Regions from separate parts of the Bradyrhizobium sp. UFLA03-84 genome, predicted to be linked through region 2. Evidence: riboswitches for the same ligand, from Rfam matches in the RefSeq annotation. Region 2 holds a riboswitch; the other holds the start of a gene.

Region 1 (15,353 bases), on a different contig from region 2:
CACGCTCAGCGACAATACCGCGGCCAACCTGCTGCTGCGTGAGATCGGCGGGCCTGCCGGCTTGACCAGCTTCTTCCGCACCATTGGCGACAATGTCAGCCGGCTCGACCGCTGGGAGGTGGAGCTGAACGAGGCCGTGCCCGGCGATCCGCGCGACACCACGAGCCCGGTGACGATGCTGAAGAACCTGCAGCGCGTGATGCTCGGCGATGCTCTGCAGGCCGCCTCGCGCCAGAAGCTGGTGGACTGGATGGTCGCCAACAAGACCGGCGACGCGAGGTTGCGCGCCGGCGTGCCGCGGGACTGGCGGGTCGGCGACAAGACCGGCACCGGCGAGCGTGGCACCTATAACGATATCGGGGTGTTCTGGCCGCCCGGCCGCAAGCCGATCGTGGTGACGGTCTACCTGACCGGGGCAAGCGCGCCGATGGAGAAGTGCAACGAGGTGATCGCCAATGTCGCGCGCGCCGTTGCGAATGCAAGCGCCGGGCAGAGCGGTTAGCGCGGCAGAGCAACGCCGCGCGGCACAACATCGCTGCGCGGCTTGGCGTCGCTGCGCGGCTTGGCAGCAACCAAGGATCATGCGACGCTCGCTCCGGATGGCAATGCGCTCCGCAGGCCATCCGGAGGACACGCCTTGTATCGCCGCATCGCCCTTGCCGCACTGTTTCTCGCCGGCCACGTCCATGCCGGCTTTGGTGCGGCCGACCCGGCCCGGTGCCGCGAGCAGACCCGCAAATACGAGACCGACAAGGCGCAGCTCAGCGCGGTTGAGATCTCGCTGGCGCTGTTCGCCGCCGCCGATGCCGATTGCATCAACCTTGCCACCGCGCTGCTCGACGGCGGCGCCTCGGTGGACGCGCGCGACCGGCTTGGCGCACGGCCGCTGAGCCACGCCGCCCGCTCCGGCCATCTCGACATGGTCGACCTGCTGCTGGCGCGCGGCGCGCCGGTCGACGCGCGCAACCTCGCGGGATCGACCGCGCTCTACTTCGCCGCCGAGCGCGGCCATGCCGCGATCGTGCAGCGGCTGATCGATCGCGGCGCCGACGTCAATCTCACCGGGCGCAGCGGCGCCTCGCCGGTCGCGGCCGCGGCCTATGCCGGCCGGGACATGGTGGTGCGCATGCTGCTGGCGCACGGCGCCGACGGCGGCAAGGCCGACGACACCGGCAAGCCGCCGGTCGTGTATGCGGCGGCCGGCGGCCAGCTCGGCATCGTCAAGCAGCTGCTCGCGCGCAATATCGACGTCAATGCGCGCTACGCCAACGACCTCACGCTCCTAATGTGGGCCGCCGGACCGGACGAGACCGTGCCGGAAGCGCAGGCGCTCGAGGTCGTCTCGTATCTCCTGGACGCCGGCGCCAGGGTCGACGAGCGCGATGCGCGCGGACGCACGGCGCTGATGATCGCCGCCGAAGGCAACCATCCTGCAATTGCGAAAGCGCTGCTCGCGCACGGCGCCGACGCCGCGCTGGCCGACAAGGCGGGCAAGCACGCAGCCGATCTCACTATCCTGTCGGCGCTACGCGATGAGCTGACGCCGCGCTGAAGCATGAGGCGATGGACTCGTTGGTTGCGGAAGGTCCGCAGGTCGGCTAGATTCCCCTTTGCGAAGAGTCTCTGTGCTCATTCGTCCTATCGCGCGACTGGCGAGCTAACGTGGAATCGACCACGGGGAAGCGCGAAGGGTTCCGACGCCGATCGCCTGGGCAACCAATCTGCTGGCAAAACAGCGTGTTGAGGAGCCCGATCATGCCTTCGTTTCGCAACGAACTGTCGATCAACGATCAAGAGATCGCCGCTGCCCTTGTGGGGGAAGAGCGCCGTCAACAGGACGGCGTTGAACTGATTCCGTCCGAGAATTACACCTACCCGGAGGTGCTTGAGCTGCTCGGATCGGTCTTCACCAATAAATACTCCGAGGGATATCCTGGACGCAGATATTACGGCGGCCAGCAGTATACGGACGATGTCGAGAACCTCGCACGCCAGCGGGCCTGCTCGCTTTTTCGTGCCGAGCACGCCAACGTTCAGCCGCTTTCCGGATCACCGATGAATCAGGCCGTCTATCTCGGCCTATTGCAGCCCGGCGACACCATTCTCGCCATGGACCTGTCCCACGGCGGTCATCTCACCCACGGCGCGCCGGTGTCCCACATGGGGCGTTTGTTCAACTTCATTCGCTACAAGACGGCACCGTCAAACGGCGCGATAGATTTCGACGAATTGCGCGCGATCGCGCGGGAAGCACGTCCGAAGATGGTGTTGTGCGGCTACAGCTCCTATCCGCGCGACCTGGATTATGCGGCGTTCAAGAATATCGCCGACGAAGTTGGCGCGATCACGATGGCTGACGTGAGCCACTATGGCGGATTGATTGCCGCGAATGTCATGCGCAATCCGCTTGATGCCGGCTTCGACGTCATGACGACGACATCCCACAAGACACTGCGCGGCCCCCGCGGCGGGATCATCCTGTGCCGGAAGGAAAATGCCGGTCGGATCGATGCTTCCGTTTTCCCCGGGTTGCAGGGCGGACCTCACATGAACGTCGTGGCCGGGACTGCCGTGACGCTCAAGAAGGCGGCGACCTCGGATTTCAGGGTTTACGCGCTGCAGGTTCTGCGCAACGCGAAGGTTCTTGCCGGCGCGCTGATGGACCGCGGGATGAAGCTGGTCACGGACGGGACGGACAATCACATGATGGTCGTCGACACGGTAGCATCCGTCGGACTGGACGGGCGAGCAGCCGAGGACGTGCTCGATGCCATCGCCATCACCACAAACAAGCAAATTATTCCAGACGATCCGCGTCCGCCGCTCAGGCCAAGCGGTATCCGCCTTGGGACACCGGCAGCGACCACGCGTGGCATGGGAGATTCCGAAATGCGCCGTATCGGCGAGTTCATTGCGGGGGCTCTGCAGGCGAACGGAGACGACGCGGTCCTCGCGCATCTCAGATCGGAGTGCATCGAGATGTGCCGAGCCTTTCCTGTTCCAGGCGTGGTGTGCAGGTCTCGACCGAACTGATCGGCTCTACGCCGGCAACCGCAACTTCGGCGCGCGGACGTACGTAACGAGGTCGAGCGCTGGCGCCCGACCTCGGCCGCCAAGAGCGGGTATGCGACAGCGCTGCGCTCGCTTGAGGCCAACCTGCCCGCCGCTATAGCCCCGCCAGATAGTCCACCAGCGCGGCGAGGTCGTCGGGCGACGTCGCCAGCATCAGGTCGGACATGCCGGGATTGTTGCCGCGCGCGCGGCTGCGGAAATCGGCGATGGTTTTCGCGAGGTAGTCGCGTCCCATCCCGGCGAGCCGCGGCACCGTGCCGTCGCCCTGGAAGCGATCGAGATGGCAGGCCGGGCAGCCGACCGATGCGCTGGCTGCGACCGCCTTCGCCGCGACATCCTTGGGCGCGCGCGGCTGGCCGAGATCGGGCCATGGCTTCTGCGAGAAATATTCCGCGATCGCCAGCATGTCGTCGCGCTCGAACTGGGTCGCGATCGGCTGCATGATCTCGCTCTTGCGATCGCCGCGCTTGAAGTCGCGAAGCTGGATGTAGAGATAGCCGGCCTGCTGGCCCCATATCGTCGGAATGGTCTTGTCGACCGGCTTGCCGTCGGCGCCGTGGCAACCGGCACAGACCGCGACCTTGTCCTCGATCGTCTCCGCGCTGGCCTGGGCTGCCATCAGCAACAGCGCGGTTGCGCCAATCATCAGTTTACCGAACATGAGTTGATTCCGAACCGTCATGTCTTCCGTCATTGCGAGGAGCTCGCGACAAAATTGCAGAGCAATTTTGCGCTGAAGCGACGAAGCAATCCATGGCTCCGCTTACGCGGCACGATGGATTGCTTCGCTTCGCTCGCAATGACGCCGTTGGGTTTTCATCCGAAGAAACAGAAGCGGGACCGAACAGGTCCCGCTTCCCCACCATTGTTTGCCGCTCGCTCAGTCGAGCGTGAACGCGATGATGTTGTTGCCGCGCTTGTAGTCGAGCTGGGTGTTGCCACCGGCGCCGACCACGACATACTGCTTGCCGCCGACCATGTAGCTCGACGGCGGCGCGTTGACGCCGGCGCCGGCGCGGAAGCTCCACAGCTCCTTGCCGCTCGACGAATTGTAGGCCGCGAACTTGCCGTTGCCTTCGCCGGTGAACACCAGGCCGCCGGCCGTGGCGAGAATGCCGCCGATCATCGGCTCGGGCGTCTTGACCTGCCACTTGATCTTGCCGGTGTTGTAGTTCACCGCCGTGATGTTGCCCGACTGCTTCTCGCCCGGGATCACCTTGAAGGCGCCGCCCAGCCACAGCTTGCCGTTCGGATAGGCCGAGCTCTCGACGTGGTAGGTCATCGGCTGGTGCAGGTTGATGGCGTAGGCCAGCTCCTGTCCCGGGTCGGTCGCGATCGGCGACCATTCGACGCCGCCATTGGCGCCGGGCAGCATGCGCGCGCCTTCCTTGGTCGGCAGCACCCACATGTTCTCCTGCGGCACCATCGCCTCGGAGAAGCGGATCAGGCTGCAGTCCTTGCGATCGTGCACATAGATGTGCCCGGTCTTGCCGGCGTGGATGACGCCGGGAATTGTCTTGCCGTCCTTGTCCTTGACGTTGACCAGCACGGTCGGGCTGACCGCGTCGAGGTCCCACACGTCATGGGCGATGTACTGGAAGTGGCAGACATACTTGCCGGTGTCGAGATCGAGCGAGACCAGCGAGTTGGTGTAGAGGTTGTCGCCGGGCCGGTTGGAGCCGTCGAGGTCGGGCGACGGGTTGCCGACCACGAAATAGATCCGGTTGGTCGCGAGATCGACCGAGGGGTTCTGCCACACGCCGCCGCCGAGCTTGGCATAGGGATCGCCGATCTTGGCGAGCATGTCCTTCTCGGCCTGGATGTTGCGATGCATGTCGCGGCCGGTAGCGTCCTTGGTCGCCCAGACGCCGACCGAGCTGTCCGGGATGGTGTTGAAATTCCAGAGCTGCTTGCCGGTCTTGGCGTCATAGGCGCGCACGAAGCCGCGGATGCCGTATTCGCCGCCATTGGTGCCGATCAGCACCTTGTCCTTGACCACGGTCGGCGCCATCGTCTCGCTGTAACCGAGCTCGGGATCGGCGATGTTGGTGGTCCACACCACCTCGCCGGTCTTGGCGTTGAGCGCCATCAGCTTGGAGTCCAGCGTCGCCAGGTAGACCCGGTCGCCGAGCACCTGGACGCCGCGATTGTTGGGACCGCAGCAATAGACCGTGATCGGGCCCATCTTGTGGGCGTAGTGCCAGAGCTGCTGGCCGGTCTTGGCGTCGAGCGCATAGACATGGCTGAACGACGTCGTGACATACATCACGCCGTCGACGACGATCGGCGATGTCTCGAGCGACTCCTTGACGTCGGTCTGGAAGATCCAGGCGACGTGCAGGTTCTTCACATTGTCGCGGCTGATCTGCTTGCCCGGATAAAACCGGGTCTGGGCGTAATTGCCGTTGGTGAGCAGGAAGTCCTTGGCGTTCTTGTCGGCGGCGTTGAGCTGCTCCTGGGTCACCGGCGGAACATTGGCGTTGCCGAGAGCCGACTGCTTCTCCTGCTTGACTTCCTGCGCGGTGGCGGCGCCGGACAACAGGCCAACGCCGACCGCTGCGGCGAATGCCGCAAGCCCTTTCACATGCATGATTTCCCCCGTTATTTCTTGGTTGGAATATTAGGGATGGTGGTTGCTACTTCGCCTTCGAGGCCCGGCCGCCATGGCGAGCGCACTCGTTACGAGATCCGGTTGCGCTGCAATAGATAATCAGGAAAACAACGACTGGTATCGATGGACGGGTTCCATGTTAGCGCTGTCCTTCACAAAGACAATCGATGCGCTCAATGCGAAGCCGGAACAGCATGCGTTCGCGGGGACGAAACGCTCGATGTCGGGCAAGCACCAACTCAAGCGATATCGGTCACTTGCGGTGCATGGGCGCTTGGCCCGGGGCATTCGCCTTCGCAAGCGCAGCACGCAAAATGAGACTGCGCGTCAAGCGGGGGCATCGGGCGAGGACGCGCCGGCTGAGCCCATCGCTCTCGCCGGCGCGATTGCCTACTCCCAGGACCAGGCCGAGAAATCGTTCTCGAACTGCGGGACTTCCTTCCACACGCCCTTCAGCTTCTTGCTGGCGATCGTGATCCATTGCGGCTGAAACAGGAAGCCGGCCACCGCATCGGTCGCCAGCATCCGCTGCGCATCGCCGAGCAGTTTGGCGCGGCCGGCCGAGTCCGGCGTCGCCATGATCTGCTGATAGAGCGCGTTGAACGCCTCGGACTTGTAGCCGAGATAGTAATCCGGCTCGGTCAGCTTCACGAGATCGAACGGCTCGACATGCGAGACGATGGTGAGGTCGTAATTGTGCGGGCCGGTGAAGACCTGCGACAGCCACTGCGCCCATTCCACGTTCTCGATCTTGGCAATGATGCCGACCTTGGCAAGTTGCGCTGCAAGGATCTCGCCGCCCTGCCGCGCATAGGCGGGCGGCGGCAGCCTGAGGCTAAGCTCGAGCGGCGTCTTGACGCCGGCTTCCGCCAGCAGCTTCTTGGCGAGTTCCGGATCGTAGGGATTGATGCCGGTGGTATCGACATAGCCGAGCGAGCCCGGGGTGTAGAAGCTGCCGATCGGCGTGCCGAAGCCGTCGACCGCACCGTCGATCATCGCCTTGCGGTCGATCGCGGCCAGGACGGCGCGGCGCACCCGGACATCGTCGAGCGGCTTCTTGCGCTCGTTGATGCCGACGATGGTCTTGGCCTTGGAGCCGCCGATCAGGACGCTGAAGCGCGGATCGGCCTTGAACTGCGCGAGGCTGCGCGCCGCACCGACCCGCGGAAAGGCATCGACGTCACCCGACAGCAGCGCCGCGACCTGCGCCGCGGGATCGCCGATGAAGCGGATCGTCACCTTGGCGAGCTTGATCGCGGCGGCGTTGCGATAGTCAGGCCATTTCACCAGCGTGATCGACGAACCCTTGGCCCAGCTGCCGAGCGTGTAGGGACCGGTGCCGACCGGCTGCGTCGCATCGGTCGGCGCGCTCTTCGGCTCGACGATCGAGCCCGACGCCTGGCCGAGCAGGAACGGCAGGTTCGGCTCGGAATATTTCAACGCGACGACGACGGTCTCCGGGTCGGGCGCCGTCACCGATGCGAAAGCCTGGTACAGGCTCTTGTCCTTGTTGGTCGAGGTCGGCGCCGCGGCGCGGTCGAACGAGAACTTCACCGCGGCGGAATCGAACGGCTCGCCATTGTGGAATTTGACGCCCTTGCGGAGCTTGAACGTATAGGTCTTGAGATCCGCTGTCGCCTGCCAGCTCTCGGCCAGCAACGGCGACACCGAGCCGTCCTCGTTGATCTTGGTCAGCGTCTCGTACACGTTATAGAGCGTGACTTCGGCGATCGCCGCCGCTGCCGCGTTGGTCGGATCGAGCCCCGGCGGCTCCAGCGTCATGCCCATCACGACGCTGTCCTTCTTGCCCTGCGCGAGGCTCGGCAGCGGCGCTGCCACGAGTGCGGCAGCCGCCGCGATGACGCACAATTTCCTCAACATTGGTCTGCTCCCCGGACGTGCTCTTTGATCAGCCTAGGTCAACCTCACCCAAAAGACTAACCGGCTTCGGCGACCACCGGCGGCAGCGCCATCACGGCATCAGTGTGATGGCAGGCCGCCAGATGGGCGTCTCCGACATTGCGTAGCGCAGGCGCCGTCTCGCGACAATGCTGGTCGGCCAGCGGACAGCGCGGCGCGTAAGGGCATCCGGCCGCGGCCGACGCCTGCGAGCCGATCGGCTGCGCGCCGCGGCGCCGCCGGACGCCCCCGGCCCGCGCCCGTGGAACCGCATCGAGCAGTGCGCGCGTATAGGGATGGGCAGAGTGCGCGAACAGATCGGCGGGCCGGCCCTGCTCGACGATCCGCCCGAGATACATCACCGCGATCTCGTCGCAGAGCAGATCGACCACCGCGAGGTCATGGCTGATCAGGATGTAGCTCAAGCCGAACTCGTCCTGCAGGTCCTGCATCAAATTGAGCACCTGCGCCTGCACCGAGACGTCGAGCGCCGAGACCGGCTCGTCGGCGACGATCAGCTTCGGCTGGGTGATCAGCGCGCGCGCGATCGCGATGCGTTGGCGCTGGCCGCCGGAGAATTCGTGCGGAAACTTGTCCATGTCGGCATCGCGCAAGCCCACCTGGCGCAGCACGATGGCGACGCGTTCGCGCAAGGTTGCGCGATCGATGCGGCCGAGCGCGGTCAGCGGCTCGGCGACGATGCGCGCGATGGTCTGCCGCGGATCGAGCGAGCCATAGGGATCCTGGAACACCATCTGGAAATCGCGGCGGGCGCGGCGCAATTCATCCGGCGGCATCCGGTTGAGGTCGCGGCCGAGCAGCGATACCTGTCCTGCCGACGGCCGCTCCAGCGCCATCACCAGCCGCGCAAAGGTCGATTTGCCGGAACCGGATTCGCCGACGACGCCGAGGCTCCTGCCCGGCATCACCTGCGCCGTGACGCCGTTGAGCGCGTGCACCTGCGCCGCCGGCCTGAACAGGCTCTCGCGCGGCAGCGTGTAGCGTTGCGCGAGGTCCGTGACCTCAAGCAGCGGCGTTGCGGGTGAAGGCTGGTCCGGCATCGTCATGCGCCGACGCCCCCGGCGGCCATCGAGACGTCAGTCCTGATGCAGCGCACGCCATGCGCGGCGCCGACATCGACCACGGCCGGCAGCGCCGCGCGGCAACGCGCCTCGGCGATCGCGCAGCGGTCGGCAAAGGTGCAGCCCGCGGGCAGGTCGGCCAGCTCCGGCACGGTGCCGGCGATGGTCTTGAGCCGTGTGCCCTTGCGCGCGCCGAGCCGCGGGCGGGCGCGGAACAGGCCCTGCGTGTACGGATGGCCCATCCGCGTGAACACGGCATTGGTCTCGCCGCTTTCGACGACGGTGCCGCCATACATCACCATCATGCGCTCGACATTCTCGGCGATCACGCCGAGATCGTGCGAGATCAGGATCATTGACATGCCCCGCTCCGCGACGAGATCGGCGATCAGATCGAGGATCTGGCCCTGGATCGTGACGTCGAGGGCGGTGGTCGGTTCGTCGGCAATCAGCACATCGGGCTGGCAGGCCAGTGCCATCGCGATCGTGATGCGCTGGCGCTGGCCGCCGGAGAATTGGTGCGGATAGGCATCGACGCGCTTCGACGCATCAGGCAGGCCGACGCGATCGAGCAAGGCGATCGCTTCCTGCCGCGCCTGCGCCGCCGAAACGCCGGTATGGCGCAGCAAGGGCTCGGCGACCTGGTGCCCGATCGTGTGCATCGGATTGAGCGCGGTCATCGGCTCCTGGAAGATCATGCTGATGCGGTTGCCGCGCAGCTTGCAATAGGCCGCGTCCGGCAGCCCGACCAGCTCTGCGCCGTCGAGCCGGATGCTGCCGCTGATCACGGCGCTGTCCGGCAACAGCCCCATCAGGGCCAGCGCCGTGACCGACTTGCCGCAACCGGATTCGCCGACCAGCCCGAGCGTCTCGCCGCGGTGAAGCGCGAAGCTGACGCCGCGCACCGCCTGCGCCGGGCCGCGGCTGGTGTTGAGCGTAACACCCAGGTTTTTCACTTCGATCAGCGGCGCGTCTCCGTCGGCCATGCTCAACGCTCCCGCGCCAGACGGGGATCGAGCAGATCGCGCAAGCCGTCGCCGAGCAGATTGAGCCCGAGCACCGCGATCGCGATCGCAGCACCGGGATAGACCGCGAGCATCGGCGACTGGAACAGCAGGGTCTGCGCATCGTTGAGCATGCGGCCCCAGGACGGCTGCGGCGGCTGGGTGCCGAGCCCGAGATAGGACAGTGCGGCCTCGGCGAGAATCGCGAGCGCGAACTGGATCGTCGCCTGCACGATCAGGATCGACAGGATGTTCGGCAGCACGTGCTCGATGGTGATGCGGAATGAGCCCTTGCCCGCGGCGCGCGCGGCCAGCACGAATTCGCGGGCCCAGATCGCATTCGCCGAACCGCGGGTGACGCGGACGAAAGTCGGGATCTGGAAGATGCCGATCGCGGTGATCGACGTCACCATGCCCGGCCCTGCGACCGCGGCCAGCATGATGGCCGACAGCACCGCCGGGAAAGCGAAGGTGAAGTCGCTCATCCGCATGATCAGCTCTTCGGTCCAGCCCTTGCGGGCGGCGGCGATCAGGCCGAGGCCGACGCCGAAGCTCAGGCCGATCCCCACCGCAATGACGCCGACCATGATGGTGGAGCGCGCGCCGACCAGCAGCAGCGAGACGATATCGCGGCCGAGCACGTCGGTACCGAGCCAGTGCGCCGCCGACGGCGGGTGCAGTTTTGACGCGACATCGATGTCGTATGCCGACCACGGTGTCCAGACCAGCGACAGCAGCGCCGCGCCGAGCACGAGCAGGCTGAGCACCGCCCCGAGCACGAAGCTGCGGTGGCGCAGCGCGCGGCGCCAGAAGCCGGTCGCCGGCCGTGCGCCCGGTGCGATTGCCGCGGTGCCGGCGGGTGCGGTCAGCGGCGCGCTCACAGGTTGGCCACCTTGATGCGCGGGTCGATGAAGGCATAGAGCACATCGACCACGAAATTGACGATCACGACCATCGCCGCCAGCAGCATCACGCAGTTGCGCACCACGATCAGGTCGCGGTTGGCGATCGACTGGAAGATCAGCCGGCCGAGGCCCGGCAGATAGAATACGTTCTCGATCACGATGGTGCCGGCCAGCAGATTGGCGAATTGCAGGCCCATCACGGTCATGACCGGAATCATCGCGTTGCGCAGCACGTGGCGCCACAGCACCTCGCGCTTGCCGAGCCCCTTTGCGCGCGCGGTGCGCACGAAGTCCTCGCGCAGCACCTCGAGCACCGCCGAGCGGGTGACGCGGGCGAGGATCGCGGCCTGCACCACGGCGAGCGAGATCGACGGCAGCAGCAGCGAGCGGATTCCCGGCCAGATGCCGTCATCCCAGCCGGCGAAGCCGCCGGCGGACAACAGTTGCAGCTTCACCGAGAACAGCAGGATCAGGAGGATCGCGAACCAGAAATTCGGCAGCGCGATGCCGACCTGGGTCAGCGACATCACGCCGACATCGCCGAGCTTGTTGTGGTTGGCCGCGGTGTAGATGCCGGCCGCGAGCGCCAGCACCACCGTGATCAGCATCGACATGATCGCGAGCGGGATCGTCAGCACCAACCGCTCCGCGATCAGGCCGGCCACTGGCGTGCCGTAGACATAGCTGTTGCCGAGATCGCCGACCGCCATGCCCTTGAGCCAGAGCAGATAGCGAACCGCGAGCGGCTGGTCGAGGCCGAGCTTGACGGTGAGCGCGCGTACCGCATCGGGCGAGGCGTCGGCACCCATCAGCATCTGGGCGGCATTGCCGGGCAGCGCATCGAGCACCAGGAAAATGATCAGCGAGGCCGCGACCAGCGTCGCCACCAGGGTCAGGATCCGCCGCAGGAAGAATACGCTCATGCCCGCCCGAACAGTGAGGAACAGGCTGCAGGTTTCAACATGTTCGCGAACGAATGCAAGCCCTTCGCCGTGCTAGTCACGACGCGAGCGCCGGCCAGCGGCCAAGCAGATCGCTCGCCGCTTCGAACAGTGCCGCGACGCGCAGCAGTTCCACGTCGGCCCGGAAGCGGCCGACCAGATGCAGGCCGATCGGCAGGCCGTCGCGGCCGAAGCCCGCGGGGATGCTGACCGCGGGATGCCCGGTCATGTTGAACAGCATGGTCCAGGGAAACCAGTGCGGCCGCACGCTGTCGAAGCTCTGGCCGTCGATATCGATGGTGCCGAACAGTTCCTGGTCGATCGGCAGCGCCGTGCGGGTCAGTGTCGGCATCGCCAGGAGATCGCCGCGCGCGAGCAGCGACTGCACACGGCGGAACAACGCGGTGCGGTCGAACATCGCCTGCTGGTAGTCGACGCCGCTCACCTTCGCGGCGAGCGCGAGCTGTTTCAGGAAGGTCGGGCTGAGGTCATCGGGATGATCGGCCGCGAGCTTCTCGAAGCGGCTGCGCCAGACCGTGTGATTGATGGCCCGCCAGATCGGCTCGATGTCGAAACCGTCGCCGGAGAACTCCTCGAGCTCCGCGCCCAGGCCGGCCAGCCGATCGAGACTCGCCTTGAACGCGGCGGCGACATCGGCGGTCACCGGACGGCCAGGCGGCGACAGGCAGAACAGCACCCGCCTGCCCCTGAGATCGCCGCGCGGCGCGGCGAGGCCCAGATAATCGGGCACCGGCACGCCGATCGACCAGGGATCGGACGGATCCTCGCCCGCCATCGCCTGCATCATCAGCGCGGTATCCGCCACGGTGCGCGTGGTCGGCGTGACATAGGTCTGGTTGCCGAAGGCGTCCTGCACCTGGCTGTGCGGGATCACGCCGTTGCTCTGCTTGATCCCGACCACGCCGTTGCAGGCCGCGGGAATCCGGGTCGAGCCACCACCGTCGGTCGCAACCGCCAGCGGCGCGATGCCGCTCGCGACCGCCACCGCCGCGCCGCCGCTCGAGCCACCGCTGGAGCGATCCGCACTCCACGCGTTGCGGGTGCGGCCGAACAGCGGCGAGTCGGTCAGGCACTTGCTGCCGAACTCCGGCGTCGTGGTCTTGCCGAGCAATATTCCGCCCTGCGCACGGAGCCGGGCCACCGCCACGGCGTCATGGTCGGGCACGTTGTTCTGGTAGGGCACCGCGCCGAAGGTCGTCCGCACGCCCTTGGTGCTGACGATGTCCTTCACGGTGAAGGGGATGCCGTGCAGCAGGCCGAGCGGTTCGCCGGCCATCACCTGCCGCTCAGCGGCCTTCGCCCGCGCGATCGCCTCCTCGCCGCACAGTGTGATGAAGCAGTTCAGCTCGGGTTGCAGCCGCTCGGCGCGAGCGAGCATCGCCGCGGTGACCTCGACGGGAGATATTTCTTTGCGGCCAATCCGTGCACGCAATTCGGTCGCCGGGAGAAGACAGAGGTCTTCGCTCATCTTGGACAGCTCTCCAAAATCGGGCCGCTGATTGATCGCGTTGACAGCGAGAATGCCTCCCATGTTAACTCGGCGTCCAATACGAATTTGAAGGCCAACCCATACGTTTTCGGTATGCCTATGGATTTGCGTCGGCTCCGTTACTTCGTCGCCGTGGCTGAGGAGCGCAGCGTCGGCAAGGCTGCCGAACGGCTGCGGATGGCCCAGCCGCCGCTCTCGGTGCAAATCCGCAAGCTCGAGGCCGAGCTCGGCGCGCCGCTGTTCCGCCGCGGCACGCGCGGCATGGATTTGACTGAGGCCGGCCTCGCGCTGCTGTCGCGGGCGAGCGAGGCGCTGGCGCTGGCGGAAGAAGGCTTCGAGGCCGCCCGCGCAATCGCCTCCGGACAACGCGGGCGGCTGTCGGTCGGCTACATGTTCGTGCTGGCGAGCGCGGTGCTGCCACGCCTGGTCCCGGAGCTGCGCCGGTCGCTGCCCGGCGTCGATCTCGATTTCGTCGAGCTCTCGGCGTCGACCCGCAAAACGCTGCTGCTCGACCGCGCCGTCGGCGTCGCGCTGTGCATGCCGGCGATCCATCATCCGGAGATCCAGGTGGCCCAGATCGGCACGCAGCCGCTGATGCTGGCGATGCCGGCGCGCTCGCCGCTCGCCCGCCTCTCCGCGGTGCCGGTCGGCAAATTGCAGGGACGCCCGCTCATCGCCCTGCCGCGGCCGGAGGAAGAGCCTACTTCGTCGGCGGTGTCGGCGATGCTGCGGCGGCATCAGGTCGTGATGCCGATCGTCAGCCGGGTGGAGACCGTGCACTCGGCGCTCAGTCTCGTACTCGCCGGCGAAGGGTTTTCGATCCTGCCGGCCTGCGCGAAGCTCGGCGCGCCGCCTGGCATCGCGTTCCGGCGTTTCGTCGACATCGCCGATACGATCGAGATCGCGGCCTGCTGGCGGCGCGATTCCTCCAGCCCGTTGATCCGAAACTTCCTCAAGAGCGCCGAGAAAGTCGTTGCACGGCTGTGACGACTACCAGGTGCCTGCAGGCAGCTCCCGGCTCCGCGGCGGATCGGCGCCGGCGCGGGTACAGGTGAAGGCGGCGCATTTGCAGGCAAAGGCCAGCGCGCGCGTGAGCTCGGCGGCGGAGATGTCGGCGAGCCGCAGCCGCGCGATCCGGTCCAGCCGGTGCAACGCGGCCAGCAGTGCGGCCTGAAAGCTGTCGCCGGCGCCGATCGTATCCACGACGTTCACCACCGGTGCCTTGACCTCGATCGGTCCGGCTTTGCGATGCCAGGCAGCGGCGCCATCATTGCCGCGCGTGATGACGACGAGCGACGCGCCGCCCGACAGCAGCGCCTCGGCCCTGTTGGCATAGGCCTCGTCGCCGAACAGATAGGCGAAGTCGACGTCCGACATTTTCACGATGTCGGCCTTGCCGCAGAACACCAGCATGCGTGCCCGATAGGCGTCCCTGTCCTTGACCAGATTCGGCCGGCAATTCGGGTCGAGCGCGATCGTCACGTTTGTCCTGATATCCTCGATGAAGGCCAACGTCTCAGCCGCGCCCTTGTCATGCACCAGCGTGGTCGAGCCGGTGTGCAGGCAGCTGACGCCGTCGAGCGCGATCGCGTCGCGCCGGTAGGTCCAGTTTCGCGCTGCGGTGTCGGCATCATAGAAGGCATATTGCGTCTCGGTGCCGGTGACGCGCGCAAAGGCGAGCGTGGCCTGATGATCGCTGCGCGTCGCGCGGCTGAGATCGACACCCGAGGCCGCGGCGTGATCGGCGATCATCTTGCCGAAGGTGTCGGTCGCGATGCCGCCGACAAAGCCGGTGGGCACATCGAGCCGCGCGCTGCCGATCGCGATGTTGAGGCAGGAGCCGCCGACAGCGGGCGTCATGGCCTCGCGTCCATCTGCCGTCCGCGACGGCAGGAAGTCGATCAGTGCATCTCCGCAGCTCAGCAGCATGCAAACACCTCAAGTCGGCGCCTCGCCGGGCGCCCGCTTCATCGCCTCGCGGCTGTCGCGATCGAGCGCCCGCAGCATCTTGTGCACACCGCGCTTCCTGCGGTGGAAATCGGCCAGCTCGGGCCTGGTTGGCTCGCTCAGCCGCCCGAGCGCCGACATCCCGGCCATTGCGGAGTTAATTGAAGGATGTGCGCCGCTGGCGACCGCGCCCAGCATCGCGGCGCCGAGCAGCACCGGCTCCTGGGTTTGCGGCAACGCCACGGTGTAGCCTGTCGTGTCGGCCATGATCTGGCGCACCAGCGGGCTGCGGCTCGCGCCGCCGCCGATCACAATCGTCTTGCCGCTGACGCCATGGGCCTGCAACGCCTCGATCACGTCGGCGAGGCCATACGCCAGCCCG
Region 2 (15,353 bases):
CTGCTGCTATCCCGGGCGGCAGGACGTGACCATCCTCGACAATTGGCACGTGTCCGGACTGCGCGGCACCGGCAGTTGCGATTTCGAGGTGCGGGACGTTTTCGTGCCGGCCGCGCACGTCCATCCCTTTCTCGGGCTGCGACCGACCCAGCCCGGGCAGCTCTATCGCATGCCGCCATCATCGGTGTTCGCATGGAGCATTTGCGGGGCGCCGCTCGGCATCGCGTCCGGCGCCATCACCTCGTTCACAGAACTCGCCAATGGCCCCCCCGGCGACCGAACCGCGCTCCGCGAGCGCGAGATCGTTCAGGCGACGGTTGGGCGGACGCGCGCAATGCTTCGCGCCGCCCGCGCCCTTCTGATCGATGCCATGACCGAACTGATGGCCGCCACCGACACTGGCGGCCAACGGCTGGTGCAGGCACGCGCGGACGTCCGACTCGCCAATGCACATGCGGCGGAAACTGCGACGTCCATCACCGAGATGCTGGCCGTCAGCGCGGGCGCCGCCGCCATCTTCGAGACCTGCGCCCTGGAGCGCGCGGTCGGCGATGTGCGTGCCGCGGCGAAGCATATCGCAATGAGTCCGAACAATTACATCACCGCCGGCCGGCTGGCGCTCGGGCTCGATGCCGGCACCGCGCGATTTTGAGAATGACCCCGCCAGCAACGGAGTTGCCCATGTCAGTGGTTTGCCGGCCCGCCCGCGCAGAGGATCTGGAATTCGCCGATGCCCTCGTCGTCTCCAGCATCAACGATCTGACCGAACGGCACGGCTTCGGCCCGATGGCCGCTTCGTCTCCGCCCAAGTTCCAGCTGTTTTCGATGCGGGACGACCCCGACGGCCTTTGGGTCGCGGAGGAGAACGAACGGATCCTCGGCTTTGCGTGGAGCTGGGTGTGCGGCGACATGTGGTTTCTGGCGCAGCTGTTCGTGTCGCCCGACCAGCAGGGGCGAAACATCGGTAACGAACTAATCGAGCGCACCATCGCGCACGCCGAGACATCGGGCGCGTCCAACCGGGCGCTGATCACCTTCAGCTTCAACACGGTATCACAGGGGCTCTACATCCGTCACGGACTGCTTCCGCGATTTCCGATCTACAGCGTCAGCGCATCGCGCGAACAGCTGATCTCTCACCTGCGCGGTCCGCGATATGATGTCACACCGCTCACGCTGGAGGCCGCCACCTTGCGCCGCCTCGCACAAGCGGACGAGCGGACCCTCGGCATCTCGCGCGAAAAGCATCATCGCTATCTCGTCAGTGGCGGCGCCGCGACCGGGTTCAGTCTCCACGATGGAAAAGACTGGATCGGCTACGTCTATGTCGACGCCGGTGGTCATATCGGACCGCTCGCAGTGATGGAGCCGCACGCGATGGCCCCCGCCTTGAATACAGCGCTGCACCTGGCGGCCGAGAGCGGCGCATCACGGATATCGGCATTCCTGCCTGGTGCGAGCAAGGCGGCGCTCGATACTGCGCTGGCACTGGGCATGCGGATCAAGTGTCCGATGCTGCTGATGTCGTCGCGAGAATTCGGCAATTGGGCCAAGTACCTGCCGCGCAACCCGGGCTTCATGTGACCCGCGCGGGTCTAAATCGCGACGAGATCAGGTTGGATCGTCACCTGAGGTGATACTTCCTGCCGTTCGTGTTCGGGTCAGTATTGTCGCTTGTGGAGAGCAGCAGAACGGGGCCGAAAAAGCTCTTATTGTCCCGGAACAGCTGGAACCGACCGTCGCCCTTGGCGGCGATCTCCTCCAACTCGCTGTTTGCCGGGCCGAGCAGCTTGTCATCTTCATACAGTCGGGCAGCACCGAGCTCGCCGTCCAGATATTTGACAGGAATTTGGTACGCATGCCCCTTCAGGAAATAGAAGGTGCCGCGGAGCAGGTTCCTGTCGATCGGACTTGGCGGAAGCAGATAAAGGAACGCACTCGACGCCAAGGCAAAAAGCGTCGATCCGATCACGATGCGGCTATAGGCTGATATCCCCAACGACGTCTGTCCCAGGCTCTTGCTTGCGCGGCGCCTGTGTAGCGCGCGTCTTCATTGCATACAACCGACGGGCGGCGCGCCACTCGGGTGGCGGCCCCGCGCCGCGGCGTGATGCGCACCGGCGCAGCCACGACGACAGGAACCGTTCGACGCAGGCGTTTCCAAACTCTCGGAGGCGCACCGCAGGCGAACCCAATGCGGGTCAGCGATCGCGACGTCACACAGCGGGCCGGCACGTGACTGAACCAGATTAACAATTCAGGACGAGCGCATGGTCGAAACCGGCAAGATCTTTCGTGTTCGCTGCGTCGACAACACCTTGCAGCGGGACACGCTCTCGTTCGGCCAAGTCTATGACGTGACGCAGGATAACGAACGTGACGGCTATTACGAGCTCAGCGGACTGGGTCGCTTCAGCCGGTCCAGATTCGAGGTTCTGGAGCCGCCAACCCCTGCCGAGACCTGCAGGAAGTCAGGATCGAGATAGCCTGGGAAGTCTGTGCCGAGCATCGTCACACCAGCCGGAAGGCATTGCCGGGCGTCTGAGGCGGCGCCTCGCGAACGCGTGATCGGGCGCCGGCCCCGGTTGCCTTCATTTGGGCACCGATCGGGAACAGGCTCGCCGGGCGAGAAGCAAAGGCGGCCGCCGCAGGGGGTGCCTGCAATTGACCTATCGAACCCACAGCAGCTGGCAGGACGTGGATCTGCGTAATCTCGTCCGGGTCATCTCGGCCTGCACCCTCGGGCTTTGGGCATTCGCGGCCGGCCTCCTGATCGGGACCTTCCTGTTTTGATGATCGGCCCCGTGGCCTAAAATTGGCTCGATGAAATTTCGGCTTGCTGAAATCCGGTTGGACCTGCCGCCTGCCCTACCCGCCGCTCAGGTGATGCGCAGCGACGAACAGCACGACCGCGCTCAGCACCAGCGCGGATGCGGCGCCGGCGACGCCGCGAGCGAGCTCAGCCTTCGAAAGATTTGACCTGGTTGCCATCACAGCCTCCCATGCGCACCAGCCGCTCGAGCGGTCGGGCTCGCGTATGGAGACAATCGCATGATGCGGATGAACGCATCATGAGTGAAACGAACGGCCGGCGCATCCGGTTCCAAAATCTGACAGCAAGGACCGCGCTCGGAACGGAACGGACGCCAACGTCAGGCCGGAAACCCGACCTGCGGCGCCGCTGGCGCCGCGACGGCGCGCCCTACCACTCTTCCGGGCAGGGATCGACGATCTTCCAGAGATCGACCCCGTTCTTGATCTTCTTCATCTCGGTGGTGAGCCCGCCATTGCGGCGGATCCAGTCCTTCACCGTATCAGGATAGTAGGACATCAGATCCGAGGTGCCCTCGAGGCTGGTGACCTTGATGCCGAAGGTGAAGGCCTTGTCGTAATAGGCCTGGTGGAAGCCTATGCTGGCCTTCGGCGTCACGCAGATCTTGTTCAAAGGCACGATGCCGAATACCAGCGTGCAGGCCGAGTTGCAGATGCCGTCGATCACGACGCGCTCGCGGCGGTCGCGGATCAGCTTGTACTTGGCCTTGTACTCCTCGACATAGCCGCCATGGTCGCGCGTGATGTGCAGCACGGCCCGCGCCGGCGTGACCGCCAGGACCGAGAGCAGCAGGGCGACAAGGGGCGTGATGCGCATGAAATGTTCTAAACCGAGGGAAAGGCGGCCCGGACGGACCTGACCGCAAGACTCTGGCCGGACTGTGTTGGCAATCCGTTAAGCATCCGCAAAAAGGCAAAATTTGGCGCGCTGTGGCTGATTTCCCGCAGCCTTTGGCCGGATTCCGGGTTAAATGAGTCGTTAGAGGACCTTGGACCGGCTGGGGAAGCCGATTCCAGCGTGAATGCCCGGAGGCCGCCAATGACCAAGACCAAGCTTTTCGCCGCCCTCGCCCTGACCGTTGCCTTGGCCGTCCCGGCCCTTAGCCCGGCTGCCGCGGCCGACCTATCGGCTACTCCGCGCCACCACCGGCATCACCACCGCCACGCCTATTGGGGCCTGCCCTACCATATCAGCTATCTGCACAATTACGGCCCGGGCCCGGCGGCCGGCAGCTTCGCCTATTACGACGGCCCGTCGACCAACAAGTGCTACCAGAGCTCAGCGGCCTATATCGGCCAGGATCACCGCCGGCATCCCTGCTTCTGAAGGCTTGCGGGCAATGGCCGGCGCTCGGCGCGGACACCGCCCGGTGCCGCGCGAGGCTGCTGGCCCTGTCCGCCCAAGTCTGATAATCGACCCCCGCGGCGCTCGTAGCTCAGCTGGATAGAGCATCGGATTTCGATTCCGAGGGTCGGGAGTTCGAATCTCTCCGAGCGCGCCACTATCCCTGCCCCGCACGGGTGCCGCAGGTGCCAGGACTATCGCACCGGTTCAGTTGAACCGGTTACAGCGCCCGAGGTCGACGTCGATTTCGGCTTCGTTCTGCCGCAACTCGATCGCGTCGCCGCGACGGGGCGCAGAGACACCGGCGGCCGTCCGCCCCGTGACCGCAACGATCATGCACACATCGGGCTCTAGCTTGAAACCCGACGCTGTGGATTGCAGGCGGAGAGACATGCTTCCACATCCGTCAGGGAATCTTGAGGTCTCCAAAAAAGGCGTGGGTTCTCGAAAGCCCGTAAACCGGGGTAGACGGACGTCACAGAAGAACCGTCGGTGCCAGGACTAGGCCTCGTTCAGATCCCCGTTCATGATGATGTCGCGCTCCTGAAGCCCAGTTCCCTGAGAACACCGGCGCAATAGCCGTGCGTTGCCGATCATTCTGCAAGACCGATCGACGCGAGCCGCACGTCGCGTCCGAAATTGGAGTTGCGGCGATAACGCTATCCGGACCTTCAAGGTTCGGACGGTAGGTGTGACCTTCATGGGAGGTAAGCACCGTGGGACGTAGCGCTTCAAGAACGACCACCCAGGTTGGCCGCGGGAGCCGGACGCGAATTCTCCGCAGTTGCGGCACTCCAGCGTCCGCGGCGCGATCGATGTCGCCAAGCTCGTCTGATGCGCCGAGCCACCGACTTGTCCGCAGCATCTTCGCGCATCAGCCAGACCGATTGGAGTTGCCTGGTTTCCGACCTCGACCGGCGAGTTGGAACCAGACCAATTGGTGCGCCCGCTCGACGTGCGTTCTTAACGATCCGTCGGTTTGGGCTTTCCTTCCTATTGACGCAGTCGGGAGCCAAGGTGATAGGCTACCGGCATTTCAAGGCGGCCATTTTGAATGCGCGATTTGTTGGGATTGAACCAGCTTTTGCTGGCGTTTTTGATCTTCGTGCCTTTCGAGCGACTGTTCGCTGCGAGGCCTCAGAAGATTTTCAGGCGTGGCCTGCTGACTGATATGGCCTTCCTGCTCATCAACACGTGGCTGGTGATGGCCGGCGTGATCGCCATCGTGACGGTGGCCATTCTGGTCAACCGGTCGGTGCTGCCTGCGGCTTTGACGCAGGCGGTCGGCGATCTTCCTTACCTCGTCCAGGTGCCCATCGTGATCCTGATCGCGGACCTCGGCATCTACTGGACACACCGCATCCTGCACATCGTACCCGCCATGTGGCAGATCCATTCGGTTCATCATGCGGTCGAGGACCTGGACTGGCTCGCTGCGATTCACCAGCACCCGCTCGACGTGCTCTTCATGAAGGTCGGCGCGCTGTTTCCGCTTTACGCGCTCGGCTTCTCCACCGAAGCGATCGCGACTTACCTGGCCGTCTACTTCTGGCAGACATGGCTGGTTCATGCCAATGTGCGCCTGAACTACGGACCGCTGCGCTACATCCTGGTGTCGCCGGAATTTCACCACTGGCACCACAGCAGCGAGGCCGAAGCCAGGGACAAGAACTTCGCCGGGTTCATCTCGTTCTATGATGTGCTGTTCGGGAGCGTCTACCTGCCGAAGGCGAAGAAGGCGACGACGTTCGGCATCGATCATCCAATGCCCACCAGATATCTGGCGCTGCTCGCCTACCCGTTCATTGCGTGGGCCTCGAAGCGGCGGAGCAACAATTCCTCGGCCGTGCAACATCAGCTGTCAAATAACGGCGCGCCCGCGCAGCCGCGCCAAAGCGCACCGCTGAGCTAGCCCCGCATTCCCCTCTCGCCAAACCAGCGCCGGCAGGCGCGGCTGAAGCTCGTCGCATCGGTATAGCCGAGCGCGGCCGCCATCTCGTCGCGCGAGCGCGTGCCATCCGCGAGCATGGTCCGCGCGCGCTCGCGCAGCACGCCGTCGAGCAGCGGCCGGAATGCGCAGCCCGCCTCGGCCAGCCGCCGCACCAGCGTCCGCCGCGAGGTGCCGACCAGGCGCGCGGCTTCCTCTTCGCCGAGGCGATGCGGCAGCCGTGCCGCGATCAGGCTTTCGACCATCCGCGCCAGCGCCGCAGTATCTGAACGCGGCTTCTCGACCGCCTCGAGGGCTTCGATCGCCTTGGCGTGCAATTCCGGATCGGCAAACGGCGACGGCCGCGCGCACAGAGCGTTCGGTACATCGAAGACGAAGGCGGCCGCGTTGAACTTCACGGCGCAGGAATAGTGCTGTGCCAGCCGCTCTGCGCCTTCGGGCGGCGGCCAGGGAAATTGCAACGTCGCCTGTCCGATCGCATCCTCGAGCAGCTGCACATAGGTTGCGTGGATATTGAGACTGACGGCCAGCGCCACAGCGCGCCACAACGCGCCTTCCATGGGCACCGCGGGTGCGATCTCAATCTGGGCCGAGCGCGCGACCTTGCGCAACCGGTTGCGGATGAAGGGCGCGCGGGTCGATCCGAAGCGCGCGCCGATATTCATCGCATCCGCGATGGTCGGCGCCGTCCTGGTCGCGACATCGAGCGCTCCTTGCAGTGATGTCGACCAGACCGCCGCGGCCGACAACGGCCACAGCTCGCCATGGGCACGGGTGATGTTGGCGGCCAACATCACCAGCGCAGAGACCGGCATCTGGGCGCCCGGTTGCTCGAGCAGGTCCTGGTCGACGCCGGTGCCCTCGAGCAGCTCGTCGCGCTCGCCCCGCGTCTTGCCGAACGCCCGCACCAGCGCCCGCGCATAGCTCGCGGACACCGGCACACGAAGCGTGTCCGCCTCCGATCCCTGCATGGCGTTGGCGCCCTCCCGCGCGTGCGTCCAGCCGAATGGTTTGGCGCAAAATGCCACAAAATTGGCCTATTGGGAACTGGCGGCGCAGGCCCGCCTCGCGGCATCCTCAGCACAACAACGGCGAATGCCGCCTCGAAAGAGCAGCTGGAGGGAATGCGATGATCTTCACGGGCACCAATGCCGCTGGCGAAACCGTCACCTACAAGGACGGCAAGCGCTATCTGTGGATGCTCTCGTTCATCCCGCCGCTGATCCCGCTGCTGTCCTATTGGCTGTTCCTGCGGACGCATAATCCGCTGGTGACGCTGATCCCCTTCGTCTTCATCTTCATCCTGATCCCGCTGCTCGACGTCCTGATCGGCGAAGACACCCACAATCCGCCGGCGGAGGTGGTCGCGGCGATGGAGGCCGATCCGTATTACCTGCGACTAGCGCGCATCACCGTGGTGTTTCCCTGGATCAACTACGTCGCGCTGATCGCCTTCTTCGGCACGCAAGAGCTGCCATGGTGGTCCTACCTCGCCCTGCTGCTCGGCGTCGGCACCATCAATGGCGGCGCGCTGCTGATCGGGCACGAGCTCGGCCACAAGCCTGATCGGCTCAACATCTTCTTCGGCATGCTCGCCAATTGCGCGGTGGGTTACGCCCATTTCCGTGTCGAGCACAATCGCGGCCACCACACCTGGGTCGCAACGCCGGAGGATCCCGCCTCCGCCCGCTTCGGTGAATCGATCTATGCGTTCGCAACGCGCGAACTGCCGGGCGCCTTCAAGCGCGGCTGGCGCAACGAGGCCGAGCGGCTGACCCGTCGCGGCGAGCCGGTCTGGTCGGTCAACAACGAGATCCTGCAGGGCTTTGCGCTGACGCTCGTCGTCGCCGCCATCCTGATTGCGCTGTTCGGCTGGAAGGTCGCGCCGTTCATCGTCGCGCACCATTTCCTCGGTTGGTACGCGCTGACCCAGGCCAACTATGTCGAGCACTACGGCCTGTTGCGCGAAAAGCTGCCGAACGGCCGCTACCAAGCGGTCGAGCCGCGCCACTCCTGGAACACCAACCACATCGTCTCGAACCTGATGACGTTCCATCTGCAGCGTCACTCGGATCACCACGCCAACCCGATGCGCCCCTACCAGTCGCTACGTGATTTCGACGACATCCCGCGGCTGCCGAACGGCTACACCGGCATGTTCGGCCTTGCCGCGATCCCGCCACTCTGGTTCCGCGTGATGGACCCGAAGACACTGGCCTGGGCTGGCGGCGACAAGAGCAGGCTGAACCTGGGCGAGCGGCCGCACACCGAGCCCGGCATTGCAACGTCGTAGCTGGCATCGCCCGGCTTCCGGGCAGGCGGCGGCGGTCCTTACGCGGACCGCCGCTTCATCGCGCCGATGCCGAGGAATGCTCCGTTGACGGACGGATACTGGCTGGTGAACTCGAACGTGTCGAAGCCTGGCGCTTCGAATTGCTTCAGCGCCGTCCAGAGCAGCGTCGTATCCGGGCAAGCCTGGGAATGGATGTCATGATGCACGATGATCCTGGCGTGCGAGCGCACCAGCAAATGATCCAGCATCGCGCCGCGCAGGCTGTGATCCCCGTCGATGAAGACGAAATCGGGCTTCAGCTGCTCGACATGCGCCGCGACCAGCGGTGAGGTTGAAAAGTCCTGCACGTAGATCGGCTCGATGCCACCCTGCTGCTGCAGCAGATCGAAATAGGTCGAGATGAACGGCGTTGGCGCGATCGGATCGAGCGCGATCACGGTCTTGAGGTCGGCACCGCTGGTCCTGAGCCACTCCGTCACCAGAATGAACATGCCGCCCCAACGGCAGCCGATTTCCATGTAGGAGGCAATGCCGGACGCGTTGCGCGCAAGCCAGGCCAGATACGGCGCGAGCTGGTTCGGATACTGCCAGAGGTGAAGACCTCTGCCGAAATACGGCGCAAGCTCCGGCGGCTGCTCACGCAACAGCTCGTCGTTAAGGCCCAGCGTAGGGATGAACTCCCGTTCGAGGAATTCCACGTCCAGACGTTGAGCCGGGGTCAGTGCTGCGATGATGCCGATCGCCTCGCGGACAAACGGCGCAAGATCGGCGAAACGCTGGTACCGGTCGGCTGGAGCAAACTGGGCGGTGAGCATCGGCGCAATCACACGTACGGCTGGAGTGAGACGCGGAGACCCAGGTCGTCGCGCCTCCGATGATTGAACGGATAGGACATCCGTCTCGGGCGCAAAATCTTGCAATTGGCCTCAAATAGTTCCGCTGTCACGAACCGTTGCCGCGCTGCCTTCACCCACTCGGGATCTTGGCCCGCACCGCCTCCACGCCGGCATCGGTGACGCGATAGCGCCGCCCCAGCTCCGGGACGATCCAGCCCTTGTCGATCATTCCGGCAATGGTGCTCGGGCCGACGCCCGCAGGAAACGAGCGGCGGTTTCGAATCGCGTCGATCGCTACTCTTTCGAGATGGGTGGCGACATGCGACGGGCGCGCGCGAAATGCCTTGGCCATGATGAGGACCGACAGGACCTCGGCGCGCCGCCGCACCGCCGAAGCGCTGCGGGTCAGTTCGTTGCTGATCTCGAGAGCGTTCTTGCCGGCCCTGGCGAGTTCTCTGAGCTTCTCGTCCTCGTCAGAGCTCCAGCGCCGCACGATTCCCATCTGCCCCTCACCGCCTGGATACCCATCTCGAACGATGCATACGCAGGCGGAGCTGATTTGCCATGTGACTTTCGGCACCTCTTGAGGTGACGTTGGAGACTGTCGCCATCAAGAGGGCCGATCGTCGATCGTTGTCTCACTTAGTGTTTGCTGGGTTCAAGTGTGATGAGCACGCCGGTCGGCTCGGGCTCGTGCGGCCGCAGCGAGGTCAGCTCCGGATCGCTCCATTCGGCAAGGCTCACCACCTCGCCGGTCTGTCCCGGCATGTCGGAGCTCTGCGCGGGTTCGAGGACCTTCAGTCCGCTGGTGTCGACGAAGAATGTGTGCTCGCCAAACACGCTGTTCAGTTGCGCCACCGCCGGATGATCGTCCGGAAGCACCTGGGCGTTCAGTTGCGTCATGGTCTGTTTGACTTGCGTGGAATTAAGCTTCATCCGCTGCTCCTTGTCGTTGGTTCCGGCCGTCGTCCTTGACAGGTTTTCCTTGGCTGGTTCCTCCCCGCCCGCACCCCTCGCCGGGGGCTTCAAGGTCTCGAACCGATCAGGCAACGAAACGTTCCGCACGCGCGACGCATTGACCGCCCGCGCGCGGGGTTCCACATCCATCGCTGTGTGAAGTAGCGGCGTGACGCCACGCGCGCCCGCTCATGATGAGGCGGAAGGCTTCTTCCTGGCGAGCCCTTCCAGATGCACGCGGCGCGCAGCGGACTTGCGCACGCGCTGCCTGGTGCGACAGGCGCGACAGCGCACGGCCTTGGTGAACACGTCGCCCTTCGCGGTCTCGTACCACCATTTCTGCTGTAGCGGCGTCCAGACCTCGGCAACGCCGCAATCCTTGCAGACGAAAGGCTCCGGCCGATAGGTTCCGCGTTCGACGAAATCCGGAATCGAATAGCTGTTCGAGGGCGCGAGCTGGCTGGTCACCACCGGAACCTCGTCTCGCGCCAGCGCAATCTTGTAGTCACGCAGGCGCTGGCGCTCGGCCGCGCGTTGCGCCAGCGTGTGACGCCACTCATCGGCCTTGCGCTGCTTGGCCTCGATCCCGCCACGCGTCTGCTTGCTGCGTTTCACGTCGGCACCATCCGCCCTGCACCACATCGGCGAACTTGCTGCGCGGCCTTATCAAGGACGACGTCATTGATGCGCTGCAGTTCCGCCGCAGGCCCGCCATACTAGCCGCGGCATTGCGCTAGGACCAGATCGACGACCAACGGTCCGCGCTGAGCCTATGTCCGCGCCTGCTCCACGGGGCGCATGTGGATCAGCGCATCGAGCACGAGGACGAGCACGGGACGCTGCTCGTCATTGACGAGCTCGGTCTTGAAGATCACGACCGCGTCGCGCCGCTCCGGCCTGATCGTGATCCTCTGGATCTGGGATTGGCCCGTCAGCGTGGCGCCCGGGCGGACCGGAGCCGGCAGGCGGATCTCGAAGCTCCGCCCCACGATGCCCGCTACCTTGCTCCAGATCGCCTCCACGACGAGCCGCTGATAGATCGCGATGGTGTTGAAACCGCTTGCGATCAGGCCGCCGAACGGGCCCACCGCAGCGGCCACGGGATCGGTATGGATCGGCACCGGATCATACTTCCCGGCGAACTCCAGAATCTCCGCCTCGCCGATTGTGTAGGTCCCGAGCTTGAATGTCTGGCCCTCGGTGAGATCTTCTGCATAGAGCATCGCGCGCCTCCGTCTGTCGCATGACGATAGCCGAACGCTGCGGGCTTTCCATTACCTCCGAGGTCATGATCTTCGCGCACGGGCGCGAGCGACCTCCGCCGCTCGCGCCTAGCCCTCAGCGTTCTGCGCTATTGCAGCCGGGCCGTCCTCGCCTTGGCGGCTTTCACGGTGTTCTCCATCAGGCAGGCGATCGTCATCGGCCCGACGCCGCGCGGCACCGGCGTGATCGCGCCCGCGACCTGCACCGCCTCGTCGAACGAGACGTCGCCGCATACCGCGTAGCCGCCGTCCGGCTTCGCGACGCGCGTGGTGCCGACGTCGATCACGATCGCCTGCGGCTTGATCCAGTCGCCGCGCACGAGGCCAGCCTTGCCCACCGCGCTGACCAGGATGTCGGCCTGCCGGCAGATGCTGCTGATGCCGCGGGTGTGGATGTGGGTCTGCGTCACCGTCGCGTGCTCCTGCAGCAGCAGCGCGGCCATCGGCTTGCCGACGATGTTGGAGCTGCCGATCACCACGGCATGCGCACCGGTGAGATCCGGCCGGATCGACTTGATCAGCCTGAGACAACCGAGCGGCGTGCACGGCACCAGCGCATCGTCGCCGTGAAACAGCCGGCCGGCGTTGAGGGCATGCAGGCCGTCGACATCCTTGGCTGGATCGACCGCGGCCATCACCCGCAGGGCGTCGATATGCGCCGGCAACGGCAACTGGATCAGGATGCCGTCGACATCGTTGCGGGCATTGAGCGCCGCGATCCTGGCAAGCAGGTCGGCCTCACCGGCATCGTCCGGCAGGCGTTCGACCTCGCCGCGCAGGCCGAGCCGCTCGGCCATCCTGACCTTGCTCTGCACATAGATCTGGCTCGCCGGGTCACAGCCAACCAGCACGACCGCAAGTCCCGGCGCGCGAGGCAGCCGGTGGAGTTCACTCGCAACCTTGTCGATGACAATTTGGGCATGTGCATGCCCATCAAGAATGTTCGCCGTCATGGCACCTCCGTTCGAAGCGGTGCCCAGGCGCGCGGCGTTCAGTCTCTGCGCTCCCCGATGGTGGTCCATCCAAGCGCCAGTCGCGCAGATGGCGCCGTGATAGCCGCCCGGCCTGGCAAAGGCAAATCACGCTTCGTTTGCAGTCGGACCGGCGACGAACTGACCTTCTTTTGCCGGTGGATCGGTGCCGGGCGGGTCATCTCTGGGGGTAGGATTCGGGCAGAACTTGCGATAAGCCTCGGCACTTGCCGGGCTTTTCCGATCCCCGGCGCCATCCTTCCGGTCATCACGCCATTTCGGACATTTTCAACATGAGACATATCATCCTCGCGCTGGCGCTCCTCTGCCCGGCTGCCGCGCTTGCCCAAGGCACCACTCCGGCCCCGGCCCCCGCCGACAAGCCGGCGGCGACCTCGCAGCCGATGGTCGGCGACAAGCCGCTGGTCCAGGTCGGCAAGAAGTCGGCGGCCAAGAAGGGCGAAAAGGCCGCAGCGCCCGGCAAGCCGCAATCGGTCGCGCAGAAGCTCCAGGCCTGTCAGGACATCGACGACGCCACCAAGGAGCGGCTGATGTGCTACGACGAGATCTTCAAGCCGCAGCCCAAGCCGAAGGCCGCCCCCGCCAAGGGCGTCAACGAATGCCGGTTCGTGAAGGAAGAGGACGAACGGCTGACCTGCTACAACGGCTTCGCCGACAAGATTCCGCGCCTGCCGCGCTAACCGGCGTGAACGGCCCGGACGGCCGTCTGCGTCCGGTTGCCGCCCGATCTCGCGGACATGAAAATGCCGCCGCAAGCATCTGCGGCGGCGTATCGGTTGCCGGCTACGGCGCGACCCTGCCTACCAGGTGCCGAAACCGCCGAAGAAGCCCATGCGCGGCTGCTGCTGTGCGACCCGGTAGGGCTGATACATGCCGGGCTGGGCCAGCCGCATCGGCTGCTGGGGATGCGCATGGTAACGCGCAACCTTGTGCTTTTTCGGTGCCTGCGGCTGGGCCTGCAGCGGCTGGTCGGCCGGCTTGGCGTCGGCCACGATCGCGCCCTTGCGCGCGTCAGCCTTCTCCGGCGGAATGAACTGGGCGAAGGTGTCACGAACGCGGGCCTGCGCCGAGGCATCGCTGGCGGCCGCCGGGGTCGCCGCGGCAACCGCGTTGACCTGCGCCGGAACGATGGTCGGCAGGTTGGTATCATAGACCACCCGCTCCGGCAGTTTCTGGGTCGACCTGATCCGGACCATGGTCTTGTCGACGCCCGGCGATGAGATGGTCTGGCTTTGGCCAGGAACCACCGCCTCCTGCGGCACGATAGCGTTGACGACGAAGAGCAGCGCGAGCAGCACGCCACCAACGAACAGGAAATAACGCGCCACAGGCATCTTGGTAGCTCCCCCCGCGCCACCGGCGCGGTTCATCTCTGCGCGACGACAACAGTCATCGCGCGGGCGAATTCATCGTCTGCGCACGATCACCCGGACAGACGCCATCCCGCGCTTCCGGGTCGTTCTCTAACGGTCGGCTTATTAGTTAGTTCCTGCCTGGCCGTTACGGTTCACCCGGCAAGTCAATTCCCGCTCACTTTTTCGAGATGCAGGTTTCAGGCGCGGCTGGCGGTCACGACAGAGCATTTCGCCTTGTTTGCGTTAACGTTTACGAAGCCGATGAGCATCTGCGAATAGGTCTTGCGGCTCTTCATGGCGATGGTGTCCGGAATCAGGCGCTTGCGCTCGGTCATCGGGCTGCCGTCGCGGCGGATGAAGGCGCAGGCGATCTCGATGTCCTTGACCGCAAAATCATTGGCGTTGCGCAGCGTCAGGGTGACCAGCACCTTGGATCCCAGCCCGCCGCGGCGCCACGATTGCGAGGCGATCCGCACCCGGTCCAGCGGCGATCGTTCGGCGCCCGAGCCGGCCTGTCTGGCCTCCTCGGCCGGCTGCTGGGCGGTGGCGACGCCGACCGTGGCCGGCTCATCGGCCGGTGCGGCAAGCGCTTCCCTTGCGGCCTGGGCGGGCTGCGCCCCGGTCGGCACATCCTGCGCGGTGCGGATGGCGGCCGATGGGACCGGCCAGGTATCCTGATCTCCGGCGTCGCTCGGCTCGGGGAGCATGAACCAGGCGGCGATCCCGGCGATTGCGATCAACGACAGCAGCAGGCTGGCGTAGAAGCCGCCGTCTCCGAGACGTCCGGCGGCAACCTTTCGAAACGACGCCAAGCCGATCCGCATCGTCGTGCCCTCACCCTCGACGCCCGACCGTGCCGCCCCATCGCCGCATACGGCATGCAGGACGGCCGCAGGTCGAGCGGCCACGCAAGAACAATCGCAGTCGGCCGAAATGGTTTCATTCCGGGACGACAATCTTGCGACGCGCAGCACGGGATGGCATCGAAGCCGGCCGATCGCTAGATTGCGCCGCCCGAACGCGGGTGCCGCGCACCGCGGCGCGCGAGAACAACAAGGAGATCGCAATGCCCGTCGTCGTCACCTGGGACCACGTCCATCTGCGCAGTCCCGATCCCGAGGCCACCGCGACCTGGCTGCGCGACATTCTCGGCGGCGAGATCATCCGCGGTCCCGGCCGCATCGACGTCCAGCTCGGCGGCGCCAAGGTCTTCATCGCGGAAGTGACACAAGGCGACGGCGTCCACGCTCCGCCGGTGACGCCCTATCAGGGGCTCGATCATTTCGGGCTGACCGTGAAGGACATCGACGCGGCAGCAGCCGAGATCAGAGCCAAGGGGGTCGAGTTCACCAAGGAGCCGACCACGATCCGCCCGGGCGTGCGGATCTGCTTCATCCGCGGCCCGCAGGGCATCTCGATCGAGCTGCTCGAGCGCGACAAGAAGTACGCGTGAGCGACGACTGCCGCGCTACGTCATGCTGCCAGGCATGAAGCAGCGGATCGTCACGCCCATGTAGCTCTTGATCGGCCAGA

Evidence for each region. Region 2 has a riboswitch for ZMP and ZTP ahead of CK489_RS31505 (bifunctional 5,10-methylenetetrahydrofolate dehydrogenase/5,10-methenyltetrahydrofolate cyclohydrolase). Riboswitches for the same ligand answer to the same signal wherever they lie in the genome.
Region 1: linked by a shared signal. The riboswitch ahead of glyA (serine hydroxymethyltransferase) and the one ahead of CK489_RS31505 (bifunctional 5,10-methylenetetrahydrofolate dehydrogenase/5,10-methenyltetrahydrofolate cyclohydrolase) in region 2 are both predicted to bind ZMP and ZTP.

What each region holds. Positions count from the first base shown of each region.
Region 1 covers NZ_NSJY01000013.1:356,976-372,328, reverse strand. Annotated here, with positions in the region: gene bla (class A beta-lactamase) at 1-502, shown strand, start outside; gene CK489_RS15860 (ankyrin repeat domain-containing protein) at 638-1,552, shown strand; ZMP/ZTP riboswitch at 1,636-1,721, shown strand; gene glyA (serine hydroxymethyltransferase) at 1,756-3,033, shown strand; gene CK489_RS15850 (c-type cytochrome) at 3,167-3,733, opposite strand; gene CK489_RS15845 (pyrroloquinoline quinone-dependent dehydrogenase) at 3,953-5,662, opposite strand; gene CK489_RS15840 (ABC transporter substrate-binding protein) at 6,074-7,564, opposite strand; gene CK489_RS15835 (ABC transporter ATP-binding protein) at 7,621-8,649, opposite strand; gene CK489_RS15830 (ABC transporter ATP-binding protein) at 8,646-9,650, opposite strand; gene CK489_RS15825 (ABC transporter permease) at 9,653-10,549, opposite strand; gene CK489_RS15820 (ABC transporter permease) at 10,546-11,496, opposite strand; gene CK489_RS15815 (amidase) at 11,573-13,003, opposite strand; gene CK489_RS15810 (LysR family transcriptional regulator) at 13,124-14,011, shown strand; gene CK489_RS15805 (carbohydrate kinase family protein) at 14,015-14,953, opposite strand; gene CK489_RS15800 (FGGY-family carbohydrate kinase) at 14,963-15,353, opposite strand, start outside.
Region 2 covers NZ_NSJY01000016.1:305,095-320,447, forward strand. Annotated here, with positions in the region: gene CK489_RS31425 (acyl-CoA dehydrogenase family protein) at 1-652, shown strand, start outside; gene CK489_RS31430 (GNAT family N-acetyltransferase) at 655-1,584, shown strand; gene CK489_RS31435 (hypothetical protein) at 1,625-1,999, opposite strand; gene CK489_RS31440 (hypothetical protein) at 2,271-2,486, shown strand; gene CK489_RS42700 (hypothetical protein) at 2,665-2,793, shown strand; gene CK489_RS42705 (hypothetical protein) at 2,869-2,991, opposite strand; gene CK489_RS31445 (hypothetical protein) at 3,203-3,649, opposite strand; gene CK489_RS31450 (hypothetical protein) at 3,872-4,159, shown strand; tRNA gene CK489_RS31455 (tRNA-Arg) at 4,258-4,334, shown strand; gene CK489_RS31460 (hypothetical protein) at 4,385-4,570, opposite strand; gene CK489_RS31465 (sterol desaturase family protein) at 5,232-6,089, shown strand; gene CK489_RS31470 (helix-turn-helix domain-containing protein) at 6,086-7,096, opposite strand; gene CK489_RS31475 (alkane 1-monooxygenase) at 7,255-8,418, shown strand; gene CK489_RS31480 (hypothetical protein) at 8,457-9,233, opposite strand; gene CK489_RS31485 (SANT/Myb-like DNA-binding domain-containing protein) at 9,385-9,756, opposite strand; gene CK489_RS31490 (hypothetical protein) at 9,897-10,190, opposite strand; gene CK489_RS31495 (zinc-ribbon domain containing protein) at 10,401-10,826, opposite strand; gene CK489_RS31500 (MaoC/PaaZ C-terminal domain-containing protein) at 10,982-11,434, opposite strand; gene CK489_RS31505 (bifunctional 5,10-methylenetetrahydrofolate dehydrogenase/5,10-methenyltetrahydrofolate cyclohydrolase) at 11,563-12,426, opposite strand; ZMP/ZTP riboswitch at 12,441-12,520, opposite strand; gene CK489_RS31510 (hypothetical protein) at 12,738-13,145, shown strand; gene CK489_RS31515 (hypothetical protein) at 13,266-13,799, opposite strand; gene CK489_RS31520 (hypothetical protein) at 14,018-14,794, opposite strand; gene CK489_RS31525 (VOC family protein) at 14,887-15,273, shown strand; gene CK489_RS31530 (hypothetical protein) at 15,289-15,353, opposite strand, start outside.